3 regions of the Pseudoalteromonas sp. MER144-MNA-CIBAN-0113 genome follow, and region 1 is predicted to be linked to each of the others. Evidence: predicted binding sites of a transcription regulator. Region 1 holds the regulator's gene; each other region holds the start of a gene.
What was found. Region 1 encodes sigma-54, which starts transcription at its own class of promoters, with help from an activator protein. Its sites were predicted from a motif close to GTTGGCACGNNNNTNGNNT; they were not measured.
Positions count from the first base shown of each region.

Region 2: a site for sigma-54 is predicted at 1,247-1,265, ahead of AAEY57_RS10945 (HAD-IIB family hydrolase). Genes of this name have one in related genera too.
Region 3: a site for sigma-54 is predicted at 1,113-1,131, ahead of AAEY57_RS01390 (P-II family nitrogen regulator). Genes of this name have one in related genera too.

Region 1 is NZ_JBEOOG010000037.1:20,005-22,201, reverse strand. It holds gene ptsN (PTS IIA-like nitrogen regulatory protein PtsN) at 1-137, opposite strand, end outside; gene hpf (ribosome hibernation promoting factor) at 142-429, opposite strand; gene AAEY57_RS11135 (RNA polymerase factor sigma-54) at 456-1,955, opposite strand.
Region 2 is NZ_JBEOOG010000036.1:22,336-24,532, forward strand. It holds gene AAEY57_RS10940 (uracil-xanthine permease family protein) at 1-1,118, shown strand, start outside; gene AAEY57_RS10945 (HAD-IIB family hydrolase) at 1,267-2,197, shown strand, end outside.
Region 3 is NZ_JBEOOG010000003.1:15,383-17,579, forward strand. It holds gene AAEY57_RS01385 (ammonium transporter AmtB) at 1-717, opposite strand, end outside; gene AAEY57_RS01390 (P-II family nitrogen regulator) at 727-1,065, opposite strand; gene AAEY57_RS01395 (response regulator) at 1,321-2,103, opposite strand.

The DNA of each region.
Region 1 (2,197 bases):
TTAAGAATATCTTGTTGTGTTAAATAGGGCAGCTTATTGTGAGCCAATTCACTGATAAATTCTAAAATTCTTTTTTTACTATTAAAAAGGACCGCAGCTTTACTGCAGTCCTGACAGATAAGTGAGCTTAGTTTCATAGTGTTAGTGTCGAGCAAGTTTCTCTTTGTGTTTAATTACTTGACGATCTAGCTTGTCAATGAGCGAGTCTATAGCGGCATACATATCTTGATGCTCAGTAGAGGCAAAAATCTCAGCGCCACTTACATGAACGGTTGCTTCAGCTTTTTGGTTTAGTTTTTCTACATCGAGAATAACGTGCACATTCGTTATGTGATCAGTGTGCCTCTGTAACTTCGAAAATTTACTATTTACGTAGTCTCTAAGCGAGTCGGTAATATCTACATGGCGACCAGTTAAATTCAGTTGCATAAACATTTTCCTCTTTGTTGTACGCCTTAAATCAAACTTTTACGTTGATTAGACGGGGGAATAGCTAGAGATTCGCGATATTTTGCTATAGTTCTCCTCGCTACTTTAATTCCTTGCTCTGCCAATATATCTGCAATTTTACTATCACTCAATGGTTTAGCTGAGTTTTCTGCAGCGATTAATTTTTTAATTAATGCACGTATTGCTGTTGATGAACATTCGCCACCATTTTCAGTACTTACATGGCTTGAAAAGAAATATTTAAGCTCAAAAATGCCACGTGGTGTATGCATGTATTTTTGCGTAGTAACACGCGATATAGTCGACTCATGCATTTCCACCATTTCAGCCACATCGTTAAGCACCATAGGCTTCATAGCCTCAGGACCGTGTTCAAAAAAGGCCTGTTGCTGTTGCACAATACAGTTGGTTACTTTAAGTAGCGTGTCATTTCTACTTTCTAAGCTTTTTATAAACCATTTAGCCTCTTGTAAGTGCGAGCGAATAAACTGGCTATCACCACTTGATTTAACCGTACGCGACATAGCTGCATATTGGCTATTTACTCTGATCTTAGGCATGCTATCTGGGTTTAATTCAACTACCCAACGACCTTTAACTTTCTTAACCGACACATCAGGAATAACGTATTCAGACTCTTCTCTAACAATAGTGTCTGCCGGTTTTGGGCTGAGCGTATGAATCAACGTCATGATTTCTTTAAGCTCATCTTCTTTAAGCTTTGTTTTTTTCATCAACGTGCGATAGTCACGTGCAGCAAGTAAATCAATATGATCGGTTAAGATCATTTTTGTTTCGTTTAAAAAAGGTGTGTCTTTATCAAATTGATTTAGCTGAATACACAAGCACTCTTGTAAACTACGCGCGGCTATTCCCACTGGATCAAATAGTTGAATACGCTTTAGTACCGCTTCTATTTCGTCAAGTTCAACTTCATCTTCGCCGTCGTTTTCTTGGTTAAAGCTTTCTAATATTTCTTCACAGCCAAGGGTTAGAATCCCTGAGTCGTCCACAGCTTCTACAATTGCAATAGCTATCGCTTCATCGGTAGGACTAAACGGCGTCAGTTGAAGTTGCCACATTAAATACTCATGCAGCGTTTCAGTCGAAGAGCCTTGATAAATAGATTCATCTTCTGGCATTGGGCCCGATGAAGAGGCAGGCGCAGCGCTCATATATTCATCCCAAGTAACATCCATAGCCATATCATCGCTAATGGTGTCTTTGGTCATTGCTTCGCCGCTATCTTGCTCATACTCGCTAGGTTTATCGTCAGCTGAGGCACTTAGCGTTAAGTCATCGTTATCGGCTTTTTGTTCGTTTTTACCTGCAGTGTCTTCGCTGTAATCGTGTTCTTCAACTTCAAGCAAGGGGTTGCTATCGAGCGCTTCTTGAATTTCTTGCTGGAGATCCAATGTACTGAGTTGCAATAAGCGAATTGCTTGTTGCAACTGTGGAGTCATTGTAAGTTGCTGGCCCATGCGCAGCTGTAATGATTGCCTCATTTATCTCTAACAATCCTTTTAAATTACGGTCTGTTGACCTTTACGGATTAAAATTTGTTCAAACTAGGGGCGGTTTAATTGCGGCGCGAGGTTTGTAACCTAGTGGGCTAAGTCAAAACCGAGCAAAGCTTCCGCGTCCTGCTCACGCTCCTTACCTACATCCATGTAGGCAACAAAGAGTAAATCGTCCCTAGGCAGAACCCGAAGGGCAGCGCCTGTTTGGCATTGATGCTGCGTTATCG
Region 2 (2,197 bases), on a different contig from region 1:
TGTTTACCGCAGGTTTAGGTACTTTGTTGTTTCAATTTGTCACTAAAGGCCAAGTGCCTATCTTTTTAGCCTCGTCATTTGCGTTTATTGCACCCATTATTGCCTCAGTGCAAATGTGGGGAATACCCGTCACTATGGGCGGCTTAATGGCAGCGGGCTTTACTTATATGCTGTTGAGTTTATTGGTGAAGTTTAAAGGCACAAAAACCTTACATAAAATTTTGCCGCCAATTGTGGTCGGCCCAGTCATTATGGTGATTGGCCTAGCACTCGCGCCAGCTGCGGTTAATATGGCCATGGGTAAAAGTGGCGATGGTGGTACACAAATTATTGCCTACGACAGTGCCATTATTATCTCTATGTTCTCATTACTAGTAACTTTAGTGTTTGCCGTGTGGGGCAAAGGAGTATTTAAACTGATCCCTATTTTAGCCGGTGTTGTTGCCGGTTACACGCTATCGTTATTTATAGGTGTAGTGCAGTTTGAAACAGTCAGTAATGCACAGTGGTTGGCAGTGCCTAACTTTGTACTGCCAGAGTTTAAATGGCAAGCCATTTTGTTTATGGTGCCGGTGGCAATTGCGCCTGCTATTGAACACATTGGCGATATGATGGCAATTAGCCAAGTTACAAAAAAAGATTATTTGAAAAAACCAGGATTACATCGCACTTTATTTGGTGATGGTTTAGCCACGTCTGCCGCATCCTTATTTGGCGGCCCACCTAATACCACTTACTCAGAGGTAACTGGTGCGGTAATGCTTACTAAAAACTTTAACCCTAAAGTAATGATGTGGACTGCTATTATCGCAATTTGCTTAGCATTTGTTGCTAAAATGGGCGCTAGTTTGCAAACCATTCCGGTGCCTGTGATGGGTGGCATAATGATTTTATTATTTGGCTCTATTGCGGTTATTGGTTTAAACACCTTAGTTAAATCGGGCGATGACTTAAGTGAGCCGCGCAATTTAAGTATTGTGGCACTTATTTTAATTTGTGGTATTGGTGGTATGTACATAGGTAGTAGTGAGTTCAGCCTAGAAGGTGTGAGCTTGTGTGCTATTTTAGGCATAGTATTAAACTTAGTATTACCCAAAGCACAGAGCGACCAGAGTTGAGTTTGCACTGTGGCTAAAAATATTGCACCAAAAAAGCGCATTTTAAATGCGCTTTTTTTTTAACCTACTAAAAAATAACAATAAATAATATTGGTCTAGTAACTGCATTTCCTTAGTCATACCCTATAGTTGACTCAGGGATTGTTATATGGAGATCAAGAGTGTGGATATAAATGCTTTTTTAGTAAAACACCAACTGCCGTTGAAATATCAGTATATTAGCGAGCAGTATTTTTCTGCTATTGCGCAGGACATTCTAACCAGTAAAAAAACAGCCCCTTTATTTGTCGCGATTAATGGCTGCCAAGGTTCAGGAAAAACCACGCTTGGTGACTATTTAGTGACTTGGTTTGAGCAAAACACCCACCTAAATTGTGTCGCACTCTCTATTGATGACTTTTATTTATCAACCCAAAAACGTCAGCAGCTAGCACAAGATGTGCATTGTTTATTTGCCACCCGTGGAGTTCCAGGCACACATGATGTTGCCCTTATGGATAAAACCATTAGTCGCTTGTTAAATAAAGAGGTTAATGTACCGCTGCCACGTTTTGACAAGCAACAAGATGAACCTGTAGCAAAAAATAAATGGTTAACCAATAGCCAGCCAGTCGATATTGTTATTTTAGAAGGGTGGTGTGTAGCCAGTGAGCCACAGCAGCCTTTTACCTTAATTGAGCCTATTAATGAGCTAGAAAAATCATACGATCAGCAAGGACTATGGCGCCGCTGTATTAATAGCTGTTTAGCCAATGAGTATAAAACCGTATTTAATAAAATTGACTACACAATTATGCTTAAAGCGCCGAGTTTTGACGATGTATTTGCATGGCGACAAGAGCAAGAGCACAAGCTAATCGCAAAACAAGGACAAGGCGCAGGTACCATGACCGACGAGCAGCTGCTTTGGTTTATTTCTCACTTTGAGCGTATTACCCGAGAAAATTTAAGTACCCTCAGTGCCAAAGCGAATGCATTAATAGAGCTTGATAGTCACCGTGATGTAGTCGCAATGCAGCTAACTAGCGACAATATTGGTCAGCCCATTATTTTTACCGATTTAGATGGTACGTTACTAA
Region 3 (2,197 bases), on a different contig from region 1:
ACCTACCGCTGTTGCGTTTTCTTTATCTGAAATTAATAACTGTGATCCGCCGTTAAAGCCAAACCAACCCATCCATAAAATAAACGTGCCTAATGTAGCAAGTGGCAAGTTTGAACCTGGAATTGGGTAAATTTCACCATTTTTACCATATTTACCTTTACGTGCACCCAGTAGTATTACACCTGCAAGCGCTGCAGCCGCACCCGTTGCATGTACAATGGCAGAGCCTGCAAAATCAACAAAGCCTAATTCAGATAAGAAGCCGCCCCCCCATGTCCAGTAACCTTCAATTGGGTAAATTAATCCTGTTAGTACCACTGTGAAAACTAAGAAAGCCCATAATTTCATGCGCTCCGCTACGGCGCCAGATACAATAGACATGGCCGTTGCAACAAACACTACTTGGAAGAAAAAGTCAGACTCTAATGAATGATTAGCATCTGCCGCTTGGCTACCTATTAGGCCACCAAACGAAGGAATAACACCGCCTTCAACATTATCTACGTACATAATGTTGTAGCCTATCAACAAAAACATAGTACACGCGATAGAATAAAGCGCGATATTTTTAGTTAGAATTTCTGTGGTATTTTTAGAGCGCACTAAACCCGCTTCTAACATTGCAAAACCGGCTGCCATCCACATGACTAAGATGCCAGACATTAAAAAGTAAAACGTATCGAGCGAAAACTTCAGCTCTATAATTGTATTTTCCATGTTGCCCCCTTAAATTGCATCATCATCAAGCTCGCCAGTACGAATACGGACGATTTGGTCTAGGTCGTAAACAAAAATTTTGCCGTCACCAATTTTGCCCGTTCCAGCGACTTTGGTAATGGTTTCTACAACGCGTTGGCAATTTTCACTACGAGTAGCAATTTCAAGTTTAATTTTAGGTATAAAGTCAACCTGATATTCAGCACCACGGTATAACTCAGTATGCCCTCTTTGACGTCCAAATCCCTTAACGTCAACCACTGTCATTCCTTCGATGCCTAAATCAGCGAGTGCTTCACGCACATCATCTAGTTTGAATGGCTTTATTATTGCACTGATCATTTTCACAAAGGCCCCCTTAGGACGCTAGCTTGTTATTGTATTTCCTCTATACAATCCAACCTTTGTGCCATTTTTAAATTGATAATAAAAACATAAACTTAAAAAAATAAATAATATATAAAACAAAAAAGCGCACCATTTAGGTGCGCTTTTTTTATGCAAAATACTGCATTGGTGCGAGGTGGTTAAAAGCAAGACGTCATCTCTAGTGACCCGCTGTACAACGTTCTAAGTACTAATTAATTTTTTAAGCATAATGACTTACTCAGTCGCGTCGAGGGATAAATCAGCTCTTATAGCTTCACCCAGCCATAGCGATTCCATAGTTTTTACCACTCGAAAATGAAACTCTTCATGAGTAAAGGGCTTAGTTAAAAAGTCATTTGCACCCGATTTAATAAACTGCGTGGCAACACCATAACTATATACATCGGCCAGACCAATAATGGCTAATTGCTCACGACTTTTAACATTTCGAATTGCTCTAATTAATTCAAACCCATTCATATCAGTTAAATTATGATTAGTAATGACTAACTTAATTGCCCTATTATGGTTAAGTATATGCAATGCTTGAGCGCTATTATCAGCAGTAATAACATCAAATAACTGTTTTTCGAGCATTTGCTTAACCAAGCTACTGCTCAATAAAGAATTATCAACAACTAGCGCTTTTCGCCCTTGGTTACGCAGTAACTGTGCTACAAATTTAATGGCATAAAGGTAAGAGTCACGGTTATCTTTAATAATGTAATCAATAATCCCTAATTCCAGCATTTTTAGGCGCGTGGACTCTTCTAATTGCGTTGTCATTAATAGCGTAGGGATACCTTGCGATAAAATATAGCGAGCAACATTCATATCGTTTTGTCCACTAAGTGGCAAATCAACTAAGGCGAGTGAATAACTTGTTTGGCTCAGGAGTTGTTTGCATTGAGTAAGTGACGAGGCAAAATCAACCAAAACATCAAGGTATTGAGCAGCAATATGTTTGAGTACCTGCTGTACTCTTATATTATCTTCAACAATTAAAACCCGTTGCATAAACTCCCTTTTATTTGCGCTCACTCTTTAAGGTTATAAACCTAAAAAGAAATCACTTTCAATCATCCATATAGAAACAAGTAAAGCGACCAAC